2 linked regions of the Streptomyces collinus genome follow. The protein of the gene in region 1 interacts with the protein of each later gene in a pairwise test. Links are inferred from orthologs where the notes say so. Each region holds a gene or a part of one and is shown on either strand. Other genes may lie near its edges.

Region 1 (10,074 bases):
TCACGCTGCCCAGAATCCGGTAGGCGATCGAGAACAGCAGGGGCCGCAGCTCCTCGAACTTCTCGACCTTGTTCACTCCGCATCCTCCTTGAGGTCCCACCCGGTCGTATTTCGCGGCACGGGCACGTTCTGGTGATCTTGTGGTCCGTCGGCGGTGCTGTGCAACGCCCCGTGCCCGGGGCCTGTGACAGTGCCCCGGGCGGGTCATCGACAGCCGTTCAGTGGAACTGCCCGATCTCGTAGTCGCCGGCCGGCTGTTGGGCGATGATGTTCAGCCGGTTCGCCGTGTTCATGAAGCAGACCAGGACTACCAGGGCGGTGAGCTGTTCCTCGTCGTAGTGCTTCGCGGCACGTGCCCAAACGTCGTCGCTGACTCCGCCGGCCGCGTCCGCGACCCGGGTCCCCTGCTCCGCCAGCTCCAGCGCGGCACGCTCGGCCTCGGTGAAGACGGTTGCCTCCCGCCAGGCCGTCACCAGATTCAGCCGCACCGGTGTCTCGCCTGCCGCGGCGGCCTCCTTGGTGTGCATGTCGATGCAGACGGCGCAGCCGTTGATCTGGCTCACGCGCAGGGCCACGAGCTCCTGTGTCGCGGTCGGCAGCGGCGACTCCTTGAGCGTCTTGCCCGCCGACATGAGGTGCTTGAGGGCCTTGGCGGCGGTCGGGCTGGCGAAGTAGTTCAGTCGCGCGTCCATTGCGTTCTCCTCCGTGCTCGTGGTGGCTACACCCCCTGGGACGAGACAGCCCGACGCCCTGTGACACGGAGGCATGTGATCCACGTCTCCCCGAGCTCGGATGTTCGGAGATGTCACAGGCGGGGGCGCTGTCTCGTCCCAGAGGAAGCAGGCAATCCTCGATCAAGGAGCTGATGATGAACCTCGCACTCTGGATGGTCGCCGGACTGATGGCCGCCGTCTGCCTGACCGGCAGCTCCAAGATGTTCGTGCCCAAGGAGAAGCTGGCCGCCTTGGGCGGCACTGCCACCCGATGGGTCGAGGACTTCAGCCCCGGTGCCCTCAAGGCCATCGGCGCCGTCGAGCTCCTGGCCGCGGCGGGCCTGATACTGCCCGCCGCACTCGACATCGCGCCGGTTCTGGTGCCGCTGGCCGCAACCGGACTGGTACTGCTGTTCGCCGGCGCGCTGACCATGCGCCTTGGCCGTGGCGAGAGAGTGACGATCGCGGGCGATCTGATCTACCTCGCCCTAGCCCTCTTCCTGGCGTGGGGCCGCTTCGGCCCCGAGTCCTTCACCGGCTGACCACCCAGGTCGGCGTGAACCGGTCGCCGAAGGCGCGCAGGCTCACCCCGGTGAACGGACTCCAGCACGGCTCCGCTGCCGTATTCACGCCAGCCACGACCCGAGATATCGCAATCAAGATCACTTACGGGACAGCTCTTAGGCGCAAGCTGGGTTGACCGACGTCGACGGCCCCCTGTGATCGACCTGATAAGGATGAGGCCAGAGGTCCAAGTACGCGATGACCGGGGGACGCGCGCATGACGGAGTACACGTGGCCGAACGGTGTGGGGGATCCGACGCCCGAGGACATACGACGGGCCTGGCCGGCAACCGTGACCGCACTGCCAGTGGGCGCCGCCGTGACCGGCAAGGTCATCGGCCGACAGCCATTCGGCGTGTTCGTAGAGATCGACGGGGTGCCCGACGCGGTGGGCCTGGCGGAGATCTTCGGTTCACCGCCCGGAACCGTCCCTCCCCCGCTGGGGTTCGCTATCAGTGGGAGCGTGGTCGATCACGCGGAGCGCAACTTCCAAGTCAGGCTCAGACTCGATGACTGGGGAGACGAGCGCGAGCCCCTCCCACTGGAGCCTAACGAGCGCCTTGGCGACCGCGAAGCCCTAAGCGGCTTTCTGAGGCGTCTTCGGCAGGACTATGAAGCGAGCGGCGACCAATGGGAGAACGGGACGCTGGGCAGCTTCCTGGAGGCTCTGGAAGCGTGGGTGGCCGATGCCCCAGGGTGGTACGCGAACCACGGCCAGGAGCTCCCGCCTGAGGGCGACTGGGCGTTCATGGCACGGGCCCTCAGCGCAGCGCGGTTCTACGAGTGACGCCGTGCCCCTTGCGTGCCCGATGAGGAAGCGGCCAACGGGGAACAGCGGGGGGTTTCGGCGAACGGTCCGAGAACCCGCAGGTCAGCGTTACGTCAGGTCAGGCCGGGGCCGCGTACGCGATCTTCCAACAGGTGCTCCAGGACCTGGTGGTGACGCTTGACTCAGCCATGGAAACTCCAGCCCAAAGCCGCTCCGCCGGCCTGTTACTCGCGCAGAGCGACGATGCTGGAACTGCGTGGAATTGTACGGTAAACAGCGAAAGGGATCAGCGAAAATCCGGGATGCTGGGGCAGGTCGATAAATCCCATGCCTCCCAAATGCTTCATGAGTCCATTGATGCTGTCTGCGAACTTCCCTCTATCTACGGCCCCGTCGGGGTTGAAGAAATTGAAATCCGGAACTGTCGTATCTTTGGGGGCGTAGCTCCCCACGCTACCGACAAGGGTCCATTCTTGTGGCTCCGTTCCGTACCGCGCGAAGAGGATGTCCGCCTCGGTGTCCAGATACTGCCGCCCTTCTTGCAACCGAGACCCGATCAACACGTTCCCCGAATCAACCGGGGAGAGGTTGATATGTAGTCCAGGCGCAAAGATTCCTCTGGCCATGCGGATAATCGAGCGGAGAGAATTGCCGTCTAACCGCCAGGGCCTTGGAAGTCTACGATGGCGTCTTCTAGCTGTCGTTCCGGCTGCACCTGGCCAGGCCTGGGTCGAGGCCCCTGGTGTCCCGACTTCCCCTTACCTTGCGGAGTCTTCTTAGGTGCATCCGCGAGGTCGCCCCCGATGCCCTGTAGCCCGAGGGCGACCGAAGCATACGCTGAGAAAACGCTAGCAGCGTACCGAGTGTCAAAGAGTGACCCCATTGCTGTGATGCGCACGAGTGAACCGGGCGGTGCGATTCGCTCCAAGTCCCCTGAATCCCACTGGGAAGGATCTGCTGCCTCCTCTGAAATATCTCGGAGCAGGCCTTCCGACTCCAACGCCGATTCCAATGTGGGGAAGATGGCGTCGCCGAGAGATTTTTGCGTGTAGCGCTCATTTCCGGCGACTTACAAGTGCTGAGCAACGCTCCTCGGGCCTATCGTGTATCGCTTTTTCTGACTGCTTGTTTCTCGTTCCTCTTCCGGCACTCCGCCGTCGAGCTGAGCGAGCATGGCCCGGACCTTATCGGTGTCTACGTACAAGAATTCGCGCAGAATCAAGCGGCACTCCCTCGCCGATAGCGGACTCAGATCCTATCTGCGGCTTGCTGACGTTGTGGCTTGTTTGCGAATATGGCACCAAGTGCCTATGCGCTGTCGGCGCCGGTCATGCCATATCCAGCGGTCAACCATGGCGTGGGCCGCCAGTCGCAGGGGTGACTCACCGCTGCCGCAACGAACCACGTATCCCGCCTCACGCCGCCAGGCTTACAAGGCAGCGATCGCGACCGCCGAGCCCCCTGGGTCGTCGCTGGGCCGTGCGAGGCCGACCAACGACGACAGACGGCGATCACGGGTGACCGTCCCCACCCAGCTCTGGCCTGGGCCCGCCGAGTTGATCTGCGACACTGGGAGGGTTATGCCGAAGCCCGGAGAACTCACTTTCGTCGCCCCCCGCGGAGCCAAGAAGCCGCCGCGGCATCTTGCCGATCTCACTCCTGCCGAGCGCAAGGAGGCCGTTGCCGCTGTCGGGGAGAAGCCGTTTCGTGCCAAGCAGCTCTCGCAGCACTACTTCGCGCGGTACGCGCATGATCCGGAGCAGTGGACCGATATTCCGGCCGGTGCCCGGGGGCGGCTGCAGGAGGCGCTGCTGCCCGAGCTGATGACCGTCGTGCGGCATCTGTCGACCGACCAGGGCACCACCCGCAAGACGCTGTGGCGGCTGTTCGACGGGACGCTCGTCGAGTCCGTCCTGATGCGCTACCCGGACCGGGTGACCATGTGCATCAGCTCCCAGGCCGGGTGCGGGATGAACTGCCCGTTCTGTGCGACCGGGCAGGCGGGGCTCGACCGGAATCTGTCCACCGCCGAGATCGTCCACCAGATCGTGGACGGGATGCGGGCCCTGCGCGACGGGGAGGTCCCTGGCGGGCCCGCGCGGCTCAGCAACATCGTCTTCATGGGCATGGGCGAGCCGCTCGCCAACTACAACCGGGTCATCGGATCCATCCGCCGGCTCACCGACCCCGAACCCGACGGCCTCGGCCTGTCCCAGCGCGGCATCACCGTCTCCACCGTCGGTCTCGTCCCGGCCATCCACCGGTTCGCCGACGAGGGCTTCAAGTGCCGCCTCGCCATCTCGCTGCACGCCCCCGACGACGAGCTGCGCGACACCCTCGTGCCGGTGAACACCCGCTGGAAGGTCCGGGAGGTGCTGGACGCCGGCTTCGAGTACAGCGCCAAGTCCGGGCGCCGGCTGTCCATCGAGTACGCGCTGATCCGGGACATCAACGACCAGGCGTGGCGGGGCGACCGGCTCGGGCGGCTGCTCAAGGGCAAGCCCGTGCACGTGAACCTGATCCCGCTGAACCCGACGCCCGGTTCCAAGTGGACCGCCTCCCGGCCCGAGGACGAGAAGGCGTTCGTGGAGGCGATCGCCGCTCATGGTGTGCCGGTGACGATCCGGGACACCCGTGGTCAGGAGATCGACGGGGCGTGTGGTCAGCTCGCGGCCACCGAACGGTAGTCTGACCGCCGTAAGAACATCTGCATATTCCGACAGGGGAGCGCCACAGCGCTGAGAGTGCGGCACACGGCCGCAGACCCTCCGAACCTGGCCCAGGTCATTCTGGGTAGGGAGATCGGTCATCACTCGAGCTGTTGCGCCCTGCCCGGGACCCCGGAAGTCCCGGGCGGGGCCGCGTCTTCTCCTGGTCACTCCAGGAGGAATCCAGTGGGCAACAACACCAAGCGGCTGACGGCGGCGGTCGTCGGTCTCGGCATGGCCGGCACGCTCGCCGCGTGCGGGTCGTCCGACGGCGGCCAGGGGTCCGGCGACTCCAAGACCGTGACGCTCGTCAGCCACGACTCGTGGGCCGCGTCCAAGGACGTCATCGCGGCCTTCGAGAAGCAGTCCGGGTACAAGGTCCGGGTCCTCAAGGACGGCGACGCCGGGCAGGCCGTGAACAAGGCCATCCTGACCAAGGACAACCCGCAGGGCGACGTCTTCTTCGGCGTCGACAACACCCTGCTGTCCCGCGCCCTCGACAACGACCTGTTCCAGTCGTACGAGGCGAAGGGGTCCGAGCGGATCAAGGCCGATTACCGGGTCGACCGGGACGAGCACCGCGTCACCCCCATCGACACCGGCGACATCTGCGTCAACTACGACAAGAAGTACTTCGCCGACCACAAGCTGGAGCCGCCGAAGAGCTTCGACGACCTGGTCGAGCCCCAGTACAAGAACCTGCTGGTGACCGAGAACGCCTCCGCCTCCTCGCCCGGCCTCGGCTTCCTGCTCGGCACGGCCGCGCAGTACGGCGACGACGGCTGGGAGGGCTACTGGAAGAAGCTCAAGGCCAACGGCGTGAAGGTCGTCGACGGCTGGGAGCAGGCCTACAACGAGGAGTTCTCCGGCTCGGCCGGCGGGAAGAAGGCCAAGGGCGACCGGCCGCTCGTCGTGTCGTACGCCTCCTCGCCGCCCGCCGAGGTCGTCTTCGCAGACCCGAGGCCGAGCACCGCCCCGACCGGGGTCGCCGAGGGCACCTGCTTCCGGCAGGTCGAGTACGCGGGGCTGCTCAGCAACGCCAAGAACACCAAGGGCGGCAAGGCCCTCCTCGACTTCCTCATCAGCGAGAGGTTCCAGGAGGACATGCCGATGAACATGTTCGTGTACCCGGTGCGCGAGGGCGCCCAGGTGCCGCCGGAGTTCGTGAAGTACGGGCCGCAGGCGAAGGACCCGGAGACCATGGCCCCGGCGAAGATCGCTGACCACCGTGACCAGTGGGTCAAGTCGTGGACCTCACTCGTACTGAAGTAGTCGCGCGCAAGCGGGGCGCGGCGGCGCGGTTCGCTCTGCTGGCCGCGCCCGTCGCGTTCTTCGCGGTCTTCTTCGCCTACCCCGTCGCCGCGATCGTCGCGCGCGGTCTGAAGACCGACGGGACCTGGCACCTCGGGCGGATCGGGGAGGTGCTGGCGCAGTCCGACGTCCGGCACGTGCTGTGGTTCACCACCTGGCAGGCGCTGGTCTCCACCGCGCTCACGCTGATCGTCGCGCTTCCCGGCGCGTATGTCTTCGCGCGTTTCGACTTCCCGGGCAAGCACGTCCTGCGGGCGGTCGTGACCGTGCCGTTCGTGCTGCCGACGGTCGTCGTCGGTACGGCCTTTCTGGCGCTGGTCGGGCGGGGCGGGCTGCTCGACGACCTGTGGGGCGTACGCCTGGACACCACTGTGTGGGCGATCCTGCTCGCGCACGTCTTCTTCAACTATGCCGTCGTCGTCCGGACGGTCGGCGGGCTCTGGGCGCAGCTCGACCCGCGGCAGGAGGAGGCCGCACGGATGCTCGGGGCGTCCCAGCTGAAGGCATGGCGGCAGGTGACGCTCCCCGCCCTCGCCCCGGCCGTGGCCGCCGCGGCGCTCATGGTCTTCCTGTTCACCTTCACCTCCTTCGGTGTCGTGCAGATCCTCGGCGGGCCCACCTTCTCCACCCTGGAGGTGGAGATCTACCGGCAGACGTCCGAGATCTTCGACCTGTCCACCGCGGCCGTGCTGACGCTGATCCAGTTCGCCGCGGTCGGGGCGATCCTCGCCCTGCACGCCTGGACCGTGCGGCGGCGGGAGACCGCGCTGCGGCTGGTGGACGCGTCCGTGACCGCGCGCCGGCCGCGTGGCGCGGGGCAGTGGGCGCTGCTGGGCGGGGTGCTCGTCACCGTCGCCGTGCTGCTCGTGCTGCCGCCGGCCGTGCTGGTGCAGCGGTCCCTGGGCGCGCCGGGCTTCGGCTACTACCGGGCACTGACCAGCGAGGACGGCGGAGTCTTCCTGGTCCCGCCGATCGAGGCGATCGGCAACTCCCTGTCGTACGCCGTCGCCGCCACGCTCATCGCCGTGGTGATCGGCGGGCTCGCCGCGGCCGCGCTCACCCGCCGGGACGCCGGGCGGTTCGTGCGCGGCTTCGACGCGCTGCTGATGCTGCCGCTCGGCGTGTCCGCTGTGACCGTCGGCTTCGGGTTTCTGATCTCCCTCGACGAGCCGCCGCTGGATCTGCGGTCCTCCTGGATCCTCGTGCCGCTCGCGCAGGCCCTGGTGGGTGTGCCGTTCGTCGTGCGGACCATGCTGCCCGTGCTGCGGGCCGTGGACGTCCGGTTGCGGGAGGCGGCCTCGGTGCTGGGGGCCTCGCCCTGGCGGGTGTGGCGGGAGGTGGACCTGCCGATGGTGCGGCGGGCGCTGCTGATCGCGGCCGGGTTCGCCTTCGCCGTGTCCCTCGGGGAGTTCGGCGCGACGGTGTTCATCGCACGGCCCGACAACCCGACGCTGCCGGTGGCCGTGGCCCGGCTGCTGGGGCGGCCCGGTGACCTCAACTACGGCCAGGCGATGGCCCTTTCGACGATTCTGATGGTGGTGTGCGCCGTGGCCCTGCTGGTGCTGGAGAGGCTTCGCACGGACCGGACGGGGGAGTTCTGATGCTGCTGGCTCTGCACGCCGCGACGGTCCGCTTCGGCGGGCGGGCGGTGCTGGACGCCGTCGATCTGGAGGTCGCCGAGCACGAGATCGTGTGTGTGCTCGGGCCCAGCGGCAGCGGCAAGTCGACCCTGCTGCGGGCGGTGGCCGGGCTACAGCCCCTGGACTCCGGGCAGGTGGTGCTCGACGGACGCGACCAGGCGGGCGTGCCCGCGCACAGGCGCGGTGTCGGGCTGATGTTCCAGGACCACCAGCTGTTCCCGCAGCGGGACGTGGCCGGGAACGTCGCCTTCGGGCTGCGGATGCACGGCGGGCCGAAGCGGCAACAGGCCGAGCGGGTAGGGGAGTTGCTGGACCTGGTGGGGCTGCCGGGCGCGGGCCGCCGGGCCGTCGCGATGCTGTCCGGCGGGGAGCAGCAGCGGGTGGCACTGGCCCGGGCCCTCGCGCCGAGCCCGCGGCTGCTGATGCTGGACGAGCCGCTCGGACAGCTCGACCGGTCGCTGCGGGAGCGGCTGGTCGTCGAACTGAGGGAGCTGTTCGGCCGGTTGGGCACGACCGTGCTCGCCGTGACCCACGACCAGGGGGAGGCCTTCGCGCTGGCCGACCGGGTCGTGGTGATGCGGGATGGGCGGATCGCCCAGTCCGGTACGCCTCTTGAGGTGTGGCAGCGGCCCGCCGACGCGTTCGTCGCCCGCTTCCTCGGGTTCGAGAACGTGGTCGAGGCGACGGTCGGGGCGGAGGCCGCGGACACGCCCTGGGGCAAGGTGCCGGTGCCGGAGGGCGCCCCGCAGGGCACCCGGACCCTGCTGGTGCGGCCGGCCGGGGTGCACCTGGTGCCCGCGGACTCGGGCCTGCGCTGCACGGTGGCCGCGCGTACCTTCCGGGGCACGCATGTCGCCGTGCGCCTCCAGCCCGAGGGCGCACCGCGCCTGGAGGCGGCGTGCGCGCTGCGGGCGGCACCGGAGGTCGGGGACGAGGTGGGCGTGGAGTTCGACGCGGCGGAAATCGTGGTGCTCGGCTGATCGTCCCCGCCTAGGGTGCGAGGCATGACGCCACTCGCGCACGACCGCTACTGCGACGAAATCGCCCATCAGATCGCCCTGTTGCGGCAGGTGGTGACCTCCGGGGCAGACCTGTCCGGCACCGTGCCCACCTGCCCCGACTGGTCGCTGGAGGAACTCGTCCGGCACACGGGCGGCGCGCTGCGCTGGGCGGAGCTGATGGTGCGGACCCGGGCCGCGGAGGAGGTGCCCGAGGAGCAGGTGCCCGGCGTGGCCGGTCCCGAGGCCGTCGGTGACGCCGCCGCACTGGACGCCTGGCTGGCGGAGACGGGCGAGCAGATCGTCGCCACGCTCCGGGAGGCCGGACCGGACGCGAAGGTGTGGGGCTGGGCCGGGATACAGAGCTCCGGGTTCTGGGCCCGCAGGATGACGCACGAGATCACCGTGCACCGCGCCGACGCCGCCCTCGCCGCCGGGCTGCCCTACGACGTCGCGCCCGAGGTCGCCGCCGACACGATCGACGAATGGCTCCAGATCGTGGAGCACGTGCAGCGGACGGAGCCGCGGGACGTGGTGAGGGAGCTGGTCGGCCCGGGCAGCAGCATCCATCTGCACGCCACCGACACCGGGCCGGACCTGAACGCCGAGTGGGTCGTCGAGCTCACCGAGGACGGTGTCCGCTGGCGCCGGGGCCACGAGAAGGCCACGGTCGCGCTGCGCGGGCCGCTCACCTTCGTGCTGCTCGCGTTCTACCGCCGGCTGCCGCTCGACGCCAAGGAGCTGGAGGTCCTGGGCGAGCGGGAGTTGCTGGAGTTCTGGCTGGAGCGGGCCACCTTCTGAGACGGGACGTGGCCCGCCCCCGGTCGGGGGACGGGCCACATCAATGGGTGTGCCGCGGGCGTCAGCTGTCGCTGTTCGCCCCGCGACGGCGCATGCCGAAGAACACCGCACCGCCACCGACGACGACCAGGGCCGCCGCGATGCCGGCGATGATGCCGGTGTTGGAGTCGGCACCGGTCTCAGCGAGGTTGGAGTCACCGGCCGGGGCGGGCACGTTGCCCGCGGGGGAACTGCTCTGGCTTTCCGACGGCTCCGGAGCCGGGCTCTCGCTCTCCTCGGCGGGCTTGGAGGGGGAGGCCGACGGGGTCGGCGTCGCCGGGGGAGTCGAAGCCGGGGGCTCCTCCTCCTTCTGGCAGGCCGTGGCCGGGGTGACGAGGTTCGGCTTGATGTCCTCGTCGACGTAACGAGCGGCCTTGACGTGGACGCGGTACTCGGCGTTCGGCTGCCAGGCCTCGGCGAAGGTGATGGTGGTGCCTTCGCGCGAGCCCTTGACCACCTGCGTACCGACCTTCTTCGCGTCGGCGCCGTTGTTCTGCAGGTACACGGTGACCGTGGCCGGGATGCCGGCGG
Region 2 (10,140 bases), 4.0 Mb from region 1 along the record:
AAGGGCCCAGAAGGTTCGGAGAAGCTGGTCGTCGCCGAGCCGCTCCTCGCCAAGGCCCTCGGCGAGGGCTGGGAGACCACCGGCCAGACCTTCACGGGCGCCGAGATGGAGCGCTGGACCTACCAGCGCCCGTTCGAGCTGGTCGAGTTCCCGGCCGAGGCGCACTTCGTGGTCAACGCCGAGTACGTCACCACCGAGGACGGCACGGGTCTGGTCCACCAGTCCCCCGCCTTCGGTGAGGACGACCTCAAGGTCTGCCGCTCCTACGGCCTGCCGGTCGTGAACCCGGTCCGCCCGGACGGCACCTTCGAGGAGGAGGTCCCGCTCGTCGGCGGCGTCTTCTTCAAGAAGGCCGACGAGAAGCTCACCGCCGACCTCGACGAGCGCGGCCTGCTCTTCAAGCACATCCCGTACGAGCACAGCTACCCGCACTGCTGGCGCTGCCACACCGCGCTGCTCTACTACGCGCAGCCCTCCTGGTACATCCGCACCACGGAGATCAAGGACCGCCTCCTCGCGGAGAACGAGGGCACCAACTGGTTCCCGGACACGGTCAAGAACGGCCGGTACGGAGACTGGCTGAACAACAACATCGACTGGGCCCTGTCCCGCAACCGCTACTGGGGTACCCCGCTGCCCATCTGGCGCTGCGAGGACGACCACCTCACCTGCGCCGGATCCCTCGCGGAGCTGTCCGAGCTGACCGGCACGGACCAGTCGGGCCTGGACCCGCACCGCCCGTTCATCGACGACGTCACCTTCGCCTGCCCGCAGGGCGGCTGCGGAAAGACGGCCACGCGCGTGCCCGAGGTGATCGACGCCTGGTACGACTCGGGTTCGATGCCGTTCGCGCAGTGGGGCTACCCGTACAAGAACAAGGAGCTGTTCGAGGCCCGCTACCCGGCGCAGTTCATCTGCGAGGCCATCGACCAGACCCGCGGCTGGTTCTACACGCTGATGGCGGTCGGCACGCTGGTCTTCGGCAAGTCGTCGTACGAGAACGTCGTCTGCCTCGGCCACATCCTCGCCGAGGACGGCCGCAAGATGTCCAAGCACCTGGGCAACACCCTGGACCCGATCCCGCTCATGGACCGGCACGGCGCCGACGCGGTCCGCTGGTTCATGGCGGCCGGCGGCTCCCCGTGGGCGGCCCGTCGCGTGGGCCACGGCACGATCCAGGAGGTCGTCCGCAAGACGCTCCTGACGTACTGGAACACGGTCGCCTTCCAGGCCCTGTACGCCCGTACGTCGGACTGGGCCCCGTCCGAGGCCGACCCGGCCCCGGCCGACCGCCCGGTCCTGGACCGCTGGCTGCTGTCCGAACTGCACGCCCTCACCGACCAGGTCACCCAGGCGCTGGACGCCTACGACACCCAGCGCGCCGGCAAGCTGCTGTCCGCGTTCGTCGACGACCTGTCCAACTGGTACGTGCGCCGCTCGCGTCGCCGCTTCTGGCAGGGCGACAAGGCCGCCCTGCGCACGCTGCACGAGGTCGTCGAGACGGTCACGCAGCTGATGTCCCCACTGACCCCGTTCATCACCGAGCGGGTCTGGCAGGACCTGATCGTCCCGGTCACCCCGGGCGCTCCGGAGTCGGTCCACCTGTCGTCCTGGCCGGAGGCGGACCTCACCGCCATCGACCCGGAGCTGTCGAGGCAGATGGTGCTGGTGCGCCGCCTGGTGGAGCTGGGCCGTGCCACGCGCGCGGAGTCGGGCGTCAAGACGCGCCAGCCGCTGTCCCGCGCGCTGATCGCGGCGACGGGCTTCGAGACGCTGGACTCCGAACTGCGCACGCAGATCACGGAGGAGCTGAACGTCGAGTCGCTGGCGACGCTGAGCGAGGTCGGCGGCAGCCTGGTCGACACCACGGCGAAGGCCAACTTCCGCGCGCTGGGCAAGCGGTTCGGCAAGCGCGTCCAGGACGTGGCCAAGGCCGTCGCGAACGCGGACGCGGCCGCCCTGTCGCTGGCCCTGCGCGAGGGCACGGCGTCGGTCGAGGTCGACGGTGAGACCATCACGCTGGCTCCGGACGAGGTCATCATCACGGAGACCCCCCGCGAGGGCTGGTCGGTGGCCTCCGACTCGGGCGCGACGGTCGCGCTGGACCTGGAGATCACCGAGGAGCTCCGCCGTGCGGGCCTGGCCCGTGACGCGATCCGCCTGATCCAGGAGGCCCGCAAGAACAGCGGCCTCGACGTGGCCGACCGCATCGCACTGCGCTGGACGGCCATGGACCAGGCGACGGCGGCGGCCCTGACCGACCACGCCGGTCTGATCGCCGACGAGGTGCTGGCGGCCGACTTCGCCCAGGGCGAGGCGGACAGCGGCTACGGCGCCCCGTTCACGGACGAGGGCCTCACCCTCACGTTCCGCCTGCGCAAGGCGTAACCCACAGGCCGAACAGCCCGAAGGCCCGGTCCCGCCAAAGATCTTGGCGGGACCGGGCCTTCGGCGTTGCGTACGCACGAACGCGCGTGGCAAAAGGGCGGGGCCCCGGGTTCATACCCGGGGCCCCGCCCTGAACGCTGCCGACGTCTATGCCGTACTACTGGCCATCAGGCCGTCAGTTGTCATCCTCGTCGATCAGGAAGCCCCGCATGGGCGAGGGCGCCTGGCCCATCGGCGACGGGCCCTGCGGGCGTACCGGCGCCATCGGCTGGGTCATCGCCGGCGACATCTGCTGCTGGCCGCCGTAGGACGGAGCAGCCGGGCCGGGAGCGCCGCCCATCGTCGGGTTGCCGCCGCCGTAGGACGGGGCGCTCGCGCCGGCCGGAGCCATGGAGGGCGCCGGGGACGGCGGGAGGGACGCGGCCGCCGGAGTGCGCGGCGGGGCCAGCGAGTCGTCGGCCTGGGTCTCCAGCTGGCGCAGCTGCGACTCCAGGTACGACTTCAGGCGCGTGCGGTACTCGCGCTCGAAGCCGCGCAGGTCCTCGACCTTGCGCTCCAGCGTGGCGCGGGCGGACTCCAGGGAGCCCATCGCGACGCGGTGCTTCTCCTGCGCGTCCCGCTCCAGGGCGTCGGCCTTGGCACGGGCGTCACGCTCCAGACCCTCGGCACGCGAACGCGCCTCGCCGACGATCTTGTTGGCCTCGGAACGGGCCTCGGCGATCGCCTGGTCGGCGGTCTGCTGGGCCAGCGAGAGGACACGGGCGGCGCTGTCGCCACCGGGGCCTCCCTGACCGGGGCCGCCCATCGGGCCGCCCATGGGGCCGGGGCCGCCCATGGGGCCGCCCATCTGCTGCTGCATCGGGGGCTGGCCCATCGGACCCGGACCCTGGCCCATCGGACCGGGACCCTGGGGTCCACCCTGACCGCCGGGACCGGCGGGCAGCTGCGGGGCACCGCTCGGCAGCTGGGGCGGACCACCCATGGGGCCACCCATCTGCTGCTGCGGCGGGCCCGATATGCCGGCGGGGACAGGACCACCCGGACCGCGCATACCCTGCTGCTGCTGTTGCTGCTGATCCTGCTGCGGCTCCGGAGGCTTGCGCATGTTCTGCTGGTTCTGCGCAGCAGCGCGCGTGGCCGCGGCCAGTTTGGCGCGCAGGTCCTCGTTCTCACGGAGTAGGCGGGTCAGTTCGGCTTCGACCTCATCGAGGAAGGCATCGACCTCGTCCTCGTCATAGCCTTCTCGGAGGCGGACGGTCGTGAACTGCTTGTTCCGCACGTCCTCGGGGGTCAACGGCATCTCTTCACCTCAACGTAGTCGTCGGCATTCGGCAAGACGGTAGGTCACATCGCTCATCACAGCCGGCTCACGATCGAGATCAGGATGTAGACGATGATCATCAGTACGAAGAAGGACAGGTCTAGCGCCACGCCCCCGAGACGCAGCGGCGGAATGACCCGCCGCAGAAGCTTGAGCGGTGGATCAGTGACAGTGTAGGTGGCCTCCAGAACGACCACCATCGCCTTGCCGGGTTGCCATGAGCGGGCGAACTGGAAGACATAGTCCATGACCAACCGGAAGATGAGCACGATGAGGAAGCACATCAGCGCGATGTAGACGACATCCAGAACCACGCTCATGACCTCTTGCTTCCCTCTCCCCTGTGCCCTGCTCGGTACTGCTGTTTCCGGTGGTGCGTCTCAGCTCTGGTTGAAGAACCCGCCCTCTGCGATGCGGGCCTTGTCCTCCGCCGTGACATCGACGTTAGCAGGCGACAACAGGAACACCTTCTGCGTCACCCGCTCGATACTGCCGTGAAGACCAAACACCAGACCGGCGGCAAAGTCGACAAGTCGCTTTGCATCTGTGTCATCCATCTCAGTCAGATTCATGATCACCGGGGTGCCTTCACGGAAGTGTTCCCCGATGGTACGGGCCTCGTTGTAGGTCCGTGGGTGAAGCGTGGTGATCCGGTAAGGCTCTCGTTCGGACACGACCTTGGGCATGATCACCGGTGCGTTCTTCTCCAGACTTGCGCGTTCTTGTGTGATGGATGCCACGGGCGCGATGCGCGCCGGGCGGCTGGATTCCGCGGGGAGCGAAGCGGAGCGGGCGGCCTGTTCGCGGGGCGCGGACGGCTGTACGACTCGTACCTCTTCGTCCCTTTGGGGCTGATGTGAGACGTGCGGCTGGTGGGACGGCTCGTGCCGTCGGTGGTCCCGCTCGGGCTCCGGGTCCAGTTCGGGTTCGAAGTCGTCGTCGGGGTCGAATCCGCGGCCGTCGTACCCATCGTCCTCCACGAGGCCGAGGTAGACCGCCATCTTGCGCATCGCGCCGGCCATGCTCTGAGTCCTCCGCTCTGTGGTGGATCGGCTGACGACTGCCAAGTGCCCGCGATCCACGAGGTCCTTGAATCCGCCTTTCGGCGGCAATGACCATATTTTCTGCTGTGGTCCGACTTCTTGGCGACGTTACCCGAGCCTGGGGCGGACTCCGAGTACCGCGCTGCCGACGCGCACATGTGTCGCTCCGGCCGCCACGGCCTGTTCGAGGTCCGTACTCATCCCTGCCGAGACCATGGTGGCAGCCGGATGACTCCGGCGCAGGTCGGTCGACAAAACCATCAGCCGCTCGAAGGCCTCCTGTTCGCGTCCCGCGTACTCCCCCGTGAGCGGCGCGACGGTCATCAGTCCGTCGAGCCGCAGACCCGGGGACCCGGCAACGAGATCGGCCAACTCCCCGATTCCGCCGGGCCCGGTCCCGCCCCGCTCGCCCCGGCCGCTCTCATCGGCGTCGAGTGCCACCTGAAGCAGACACCCCACATCGCGCCCGGCCCGGACGGCCTCCTTCGACAGAGCTGTGACGAGCTTGGAACGGTCGACGGACTGCACGAAATCCGCGTAACCGACCACCGATCGCACCTTGTTGGTCTGGAGTTGACCCACGAAGTGCCAGGTGAGCGGCAGATCCGAGCAGGCCTCGGCCTTGGGGGCCGCGTCCTGGTCGCGGTTCTCGGCGACGTGCCGCACGCCGAGTTCGGCGAGGATCCGCACATCACTCGCGGGATAGGTCTTGGTGACCACGATGAGGGTCACCTCGTCGCGCGCCCGCCCAGCCGTGGCGCACGCGTCGGCGATGCGCCGTTCCACTTTCGCCAGATTCGCGGCGAGTTCGTCCTTACGGTCCGTCATGCCCTATCAGTCCAGCCACACATAACCCGCGAGCCGACCGGTGGTGCGGTCGCGGCGGTACGAGAAGTGATCGCGCGACTCCAGCGTGCACACCGGCGACTGCTCCCGGTCGCGCACCCCGAGCCGATCCAGCTGGGCGTGCACTCCGGCGCTCACGTCGACCGCCGGTGTGCCCCAACTCGTGTCGGCGTACGCCGCCGGCTCGACGGCGGACACCTCGGCGCGCATCGCCTCGGGCACTTCGTAACACCGGCCGCAGACGGTGGGCCCGGTGCGGGCGACGATCCGGGAGGGCTCGGCGCCCAGGTCCGTCATCGCTCGCAGCGCGGCCGGGACCACTCCGGCGATCATGCCGGGCCGGCCCGCGTGGGCCGCGGCGGCGACACCGGCGACGGGATCGGCCATCAGCACCGGCACGCAGTCGGCGGTGAGCACGGCGAGGGCGAGCCCCCGGCGCGTGGTGACGATCGCGTCGACCGACGGGACCGGGTCCGAAGATCCCCACGGTCCGTCCACCACCGCGACGTCGGCGCCGTGCACCTGGTTCATCCAGACGACCCGGTCCGGCTCGATGCCGAGGGACCCCGCGGCCAGGTCCCGGTTGGTGCGTACGGCGTCGGGGTCGTCGCCGACCGCTCCGCCGAGGTTGAGCTCCTCATACGGAGCGGCGCTCACCCCGCCCCACCGGTCGGTGAAGCCGAAGTGCGCGCCGCTCGCGCTTTCGCGCTGTCCTATCACGACTGAAGGATCACTTGAGGAAGTCCGGTACGTCCAGTTCCTCGGCCGCGCTGTCCGAGTAGGTCCGCGGCGCCGGCGTGACCGGCGGCGCGACCGGGATGTCCTTGACCGGCTCCGGAGCGGGCTCCGGGTCCTCCTTCGGGGTCACGCTGCCGAGCGATCCGAAGGACGGGCGGCTCTCGGTCTGCCGCGCCGGGGCCGGCTCCTCGCGCTTGGCCGAGGAGGAGCCGAGGACGTTGTCCCGCTTGGCGGGCGGCTGGCCGCCGTCGAAGCCGGCCGCGATCACGGTGACCCGGACCTCGTCGCCTAGGGCGTCGTCGATCACCGCGCCGAAGATGATGTTGGCTTCGGGGTGCGCGGCCTCGCTCACCAGCTGGGCGGCCTCGTTGATCTCGAACAGACCGAGGTCGGAGCCGCCGGAGATGGAGAGCAGGACACCGCGGGCGCCGTCGATGGACGCCTCCAGCAGCGGCGAGGAGATCGCCATCTCGGCGGCGGCCACCGCGCGGTCGTCGCCGCGGGCCGAGCCGATGCCCATCAGGGCCGAGCCGGCCTCGGACATGACCGACTTGACGTCGGCGAAGTCGAGGTTGATGAGGCCCGGGGTGGTGATGAGGTCGGTGATGCCCTGGACACCGGAGAGCAGGACCTGGTCGGCCGACTTGAAGGCGTCCAGCACCGAGACCTGGCGGTCCGAGATGGACAGCAGCCGGTCGTTCGGGATGACGATGAGGGTGTCGACCTCTTCGCGGAGTTCGGCGATGCCGTCCTCGGCCTGGTTCGCGCGGCGCCGTCCCTCGAAGGTGAACGGACGCGTGACCACACCGATGGTGAGGGCACCGAGCGAGCGGGCGATGTTGGCCACGACGGGCGCGCCGCCGGTGCCGGTGCCGCCGCCTTCACCGGCTGTCACGAAGACCATGTCGGCCCCCTTGAGGACCTCCTCGATCTCCTCACGGTGGTCCTCGGCGGCCTTGCGGCCGACGGCCGGGTTGGCTCCGGCGCCGAGTCCGCGGGTGAGTTCACGGCCGACGTCCAGCTTGACGTCGGCGTCGCTCATCAACAGAGCTTGCGCGTCGGTGTTGATGGCGATGAACTCGACGCCCTTGAGACCGACCTCGATCATCCGGTTGATGGCATTGACACCACCGCCGCCGACACCGATGACTTTGATGACTGCGAGGTAGTTCTGCGGTGCTGCCACGTCGAAGGCCTCTCGCCTCGAGTTACGTGTCGACGGATCAGCGTGACGCCTTGCGCCCCGCGACCCGACGACTGATGCCGAATGGGACGGTCCGTATCGCCGACCCGAACCCTAACCCTGAAGTTTAGGGTTACCAGTGTGTCTGTTCCTTGGAGTCTTCTGAACAGGACACTAAGTCGACAAGTGGCGCACGTTCAACGAACACGCCGAACCTCCCGTTTTTCTTTTCACCCTATGTGATCAGCCGTAGCACTGCCCAACCAGGGTGCTGGCCTGCGCTGATGTGCGTCAACTCCGCGATGACGCCGGGGCGGTGGGCACACTCACGTCGAAGTACCCCGCATCGGGCGTTGCTTTCATCAGGGCGGTGAGGGTACGGGCCTTCGCGGCGCCCTTCTCGCTGCTCCCCCAGACGACCGTGCGGCCGTCCCTCAACTCCAGCGAGATGTCGTCGTAGGAACGGACCTTGACGGTCCGTGTCTCGCGCGCGACGGCGGCCGGAACCGCGCGGGCGACACGGACCGCCTCGCGCACCAGCCGGGACTCGCCGAAGCGGCGCAGGCTCGCGGCGGCGGAGCTGGACCGGGAGAGCGTCAATTCCAGCGCGGGGACGCCTTTCGGGGCTTCAGAAACCGTGGCGAAGCGGACACCTTCATCGTCCACTTCGACGAACTTTTCACCCTTGTGGACAATCAGAACCGGAGTCCGCTCCACCACTTTCAGGTCGATTCCATGAGGCCAGGAACGGACCACGTCAACCGCGTCGATTCGGGGCAATTTCCGGCGCAATCGTGTCTCGATCGCACCGGTGTCGACGGAAATCAGCGGCTTCCCGAGTGGAACCTCCGCGGCGGACTCGACCTGAGCGGGCGTCAGAACCCGGGTGCCGGACACGGAGACCTGCTCGGCGCGCAGCCAGTCGGAGCCGTAGAAGAGCCAGACCGTCGGGATGCCGAGGAAGACCAGGGCGAGGCCCAGGAGGACGATCGCGCGGAGCCTGGCCCGCCTCGACCGCAGGCGGGGCGGCGGGCCGGACGACTCCTGCTGGCGTTCACCGCGTTCGGCGGTGGTCGATCCGGCCACGCTCCCCTGCCTTCCGTCATACAGTCCTATCGGTGTGCACGACTGGCGGCGATCGCCTCGTACACCATGCCGACGAGCAGCTCGTCGGCGTCCCGGCGGCCGAACTCGGCGGCACTGCGGGACATCTGGTACAGCCGGTGCGGGTCGGCGAGCACGGGCAGGACGTTCTGCTGGACCCACTCGGGGGTCAGCTCCGCGTCGTCGACCAGCAGTCCGCCGCCGGCCTTGACCACCGGCTGGGCATTGAGCCGCTGTTCGCCGTTGCCGATGGGCAGCGGGACATAGGCGGCCGGGAGCCCGACGGCGGAGAGTTCGGCGACGGTCATCGCGCCCGCACGGCAGAGCATCATGTCGGCCGCGGCGTACGCGAGGTCCATCCGGTCCAGATAACTTACCGGGATGTAGGGGGGCATTCCCGGCATCTGGTGGACCTGCGGCAGCTCGTTCTTCGGGCCGACCGCGTGCAGGATCTGGATCCCGGCCTGCTGGAGCCAGGGCGCGACCTGCTGGACGACCTCGTTGAGGCGGCGGGCGCCCTGCGAGCCGCCGGTGACCAGCAGCGTGGGCAGGTTCGGGTCGAGCCCGAACGCGGCCCGGGCCTCGGGGCGTACGGCGGCCCGGTCGAGCGTGGCGATGGAGCGGCGCAGTGGGATGCCGATGTAGCGGGCTCCCCGCAGCTTGCTGTCGGGCGTGGAGACGGCGACCTGGCTGGCGTACCGCGAGCCGATCTTGTTGGCCAGGCCCGGGCGGGCGTTGGCCTCGTGGATCACGATCGGCACGCCCAGGCGCTTGGCCGCGAGGTAGCCGGGCAGGGCGACGTAGCCGCCGAAGCCGACCACGGCGTCGGCCCTGGTGCGCTCCAGGATCTGCTCGGTCGCCTTGATCGTGCCGCGCAGCCGGCCCGGGACGGTGATCAGTTCGGGGGTGGGCTTGCGCGGCAGCGGAACGGCGGGGATCAGCGCGAGTTCGTACCCGCGCTCGGGTACGAGACGGGTCTCCAGGCCGCGCTCCGTGCCCAGGGCCGTGATGCCCACGCTCGGGTCCTGCCTGCGCAGGGCGTCCGCGAGGGCGAGCGCGGGCTCGATGTGGCCCGCGGTTCCTCCGCCGGCGAGTACGACATGCACCGAAATTCACCGCTCTCCGGACGAGCGCGCCGCCGAGGCACGCCGTCGCATCGTGTTCCATCTCCGGGGACTCCGACCGGAACCGGTGCCCCCCGCCCCCCGCTTTCTACCAAAGCGGGGTTGCCGCATCGCAAGCGCCATCCGCGCAGCGGGGTCCTCACGCGCGAAGGCGATCAGCAACCCGATGGCGAACATGGTCGGCAACAGGGCGGATCCCCCGTAGGAGAACAGCGGGAGGGGGACTCCGGCGATCGGCAGCAGACCGAGCACCGCACCGATGTTGATCACGGCCTGGGCCGTGATCCAGGTGGTCACGCCTCCCGCGGCATACCTCACGAAGGGGTCCTCCGTGCGTCCGGCCACGCGGATACCCGCATAGCCTAGAGCCGCGAAGAGGGCGAGTACCGACAG

The links.
Region 2: the proteins of rlmN (region 1) and ftsZ interact in binary tests that used the Escherichia coli proteins (3 or more experiments, as listed by UniProt). The link is inferred for Streptomyces collinus from one-to-one orthologs.

The regions. Positions count from the first base shown.
Region 1 is NZ_CP133771.1:6,345,104-6,355,177, forward strand. What follows is about bases 2,849-5,679. They hold rlmN (dual-specificity RNA methyltransferase RlmN), read left to right. Parts: upstream 2,849-3,626; coding sequence 3,627-4,733; downstream 4,734-5,679. Other genes in these bases: RFN52_RS29110 (thiamine ABC transporter substrate-binding protein), read left to right, coding at 4,989-5,679. Outside these bases: RFN52_RS29080 (RNA polymerase sigma-70 factor), read right to left, coding at 1-76; RFN52_RS29085 (carboxymuconolactone decarboxylase family protein), read right to left, coding at 219-692; RFN52_RS29090 (DoxX family protein), read left to right, coding at 869-1,255; RFN52_RS29095 (DUF7660 family protein), read left to right, coding at 1,495-2,064; RFN52_RS29100 (hypothetical protein), read right to left, coding at 2,271-2,672; more of RFN52_RS29110, read left to right, coding at 5,680-6,026; RFN52_RS29115 (ABC transporter permease), read left to right, coding at 6,002-7,666; RFN52_RS29120 (ABC transporter ATP-binding protein), read left to right, coding at 7,666-8,685; RFN52_RS29125 (maleylpyruvate isomerase family mycothiol-dependent enzyme), read left to right, coding at 8,710-9,504; RFN52_RS29130 (LAETG motif-containing sortase-dependent surface protein), read right to left, coding at 9,566-10,074.
Region 2 is NZ_CP133771.1:2,305,152-2,315,291, forward strand. The notes cover bases 5,426-8,322. They hold ftsZ (cell division protein FtsZ), read right to left. Parts: upstream 7,523-8,322; coding sequence 6,329-7,522; downstream 5,426-6,328. Other genes in these bases: RFN52_RS10385 (YggS family pyridoxal phosphate-dependent enzyme), read right to left, coding at 5,426-5,580; pgeF (peptidoglycan editing factor PgeF), read right to left, coding at 5,587-6,318; RFN52_RS10400 (cell division protein FtsQ/DivIB), read right to left, coding at 7,811-8,322. In the rest of the region: ileS (isoleucine--tRNA ligase), read left to right, coding at 1-2,388; RFN52_RS10370 (DivIVA domain-containing protein), read right to left, coding at 2,564-3,688; RFN52_RS10375 (YggT family protein), read right to left, coding at 3,745-4,029; RFN52_RS10380 (cell division protein SepF), read right to left, coding at 4,090-4,731; more of RFN52_RS10385, read right to left, coding at 4,861-5,425; more of RFN52_RS10400, read right to left, coding at 8,323-8,605; murG (undecaprenyldiphospho-muramoylpentapeptide beta-N-acetylglucosaminyltransferase), read right to left, coding at 8,632-9,729; putative lipid II flippase FtsW, read right to left, coding at 9,736-10,140. UniProt on the Escherichia coli protein: Essential cell division protein that forms a contractile ring structure (Z ring) at the future cell division site. The regulation of the ring assembly controls the timing and the location of cell division.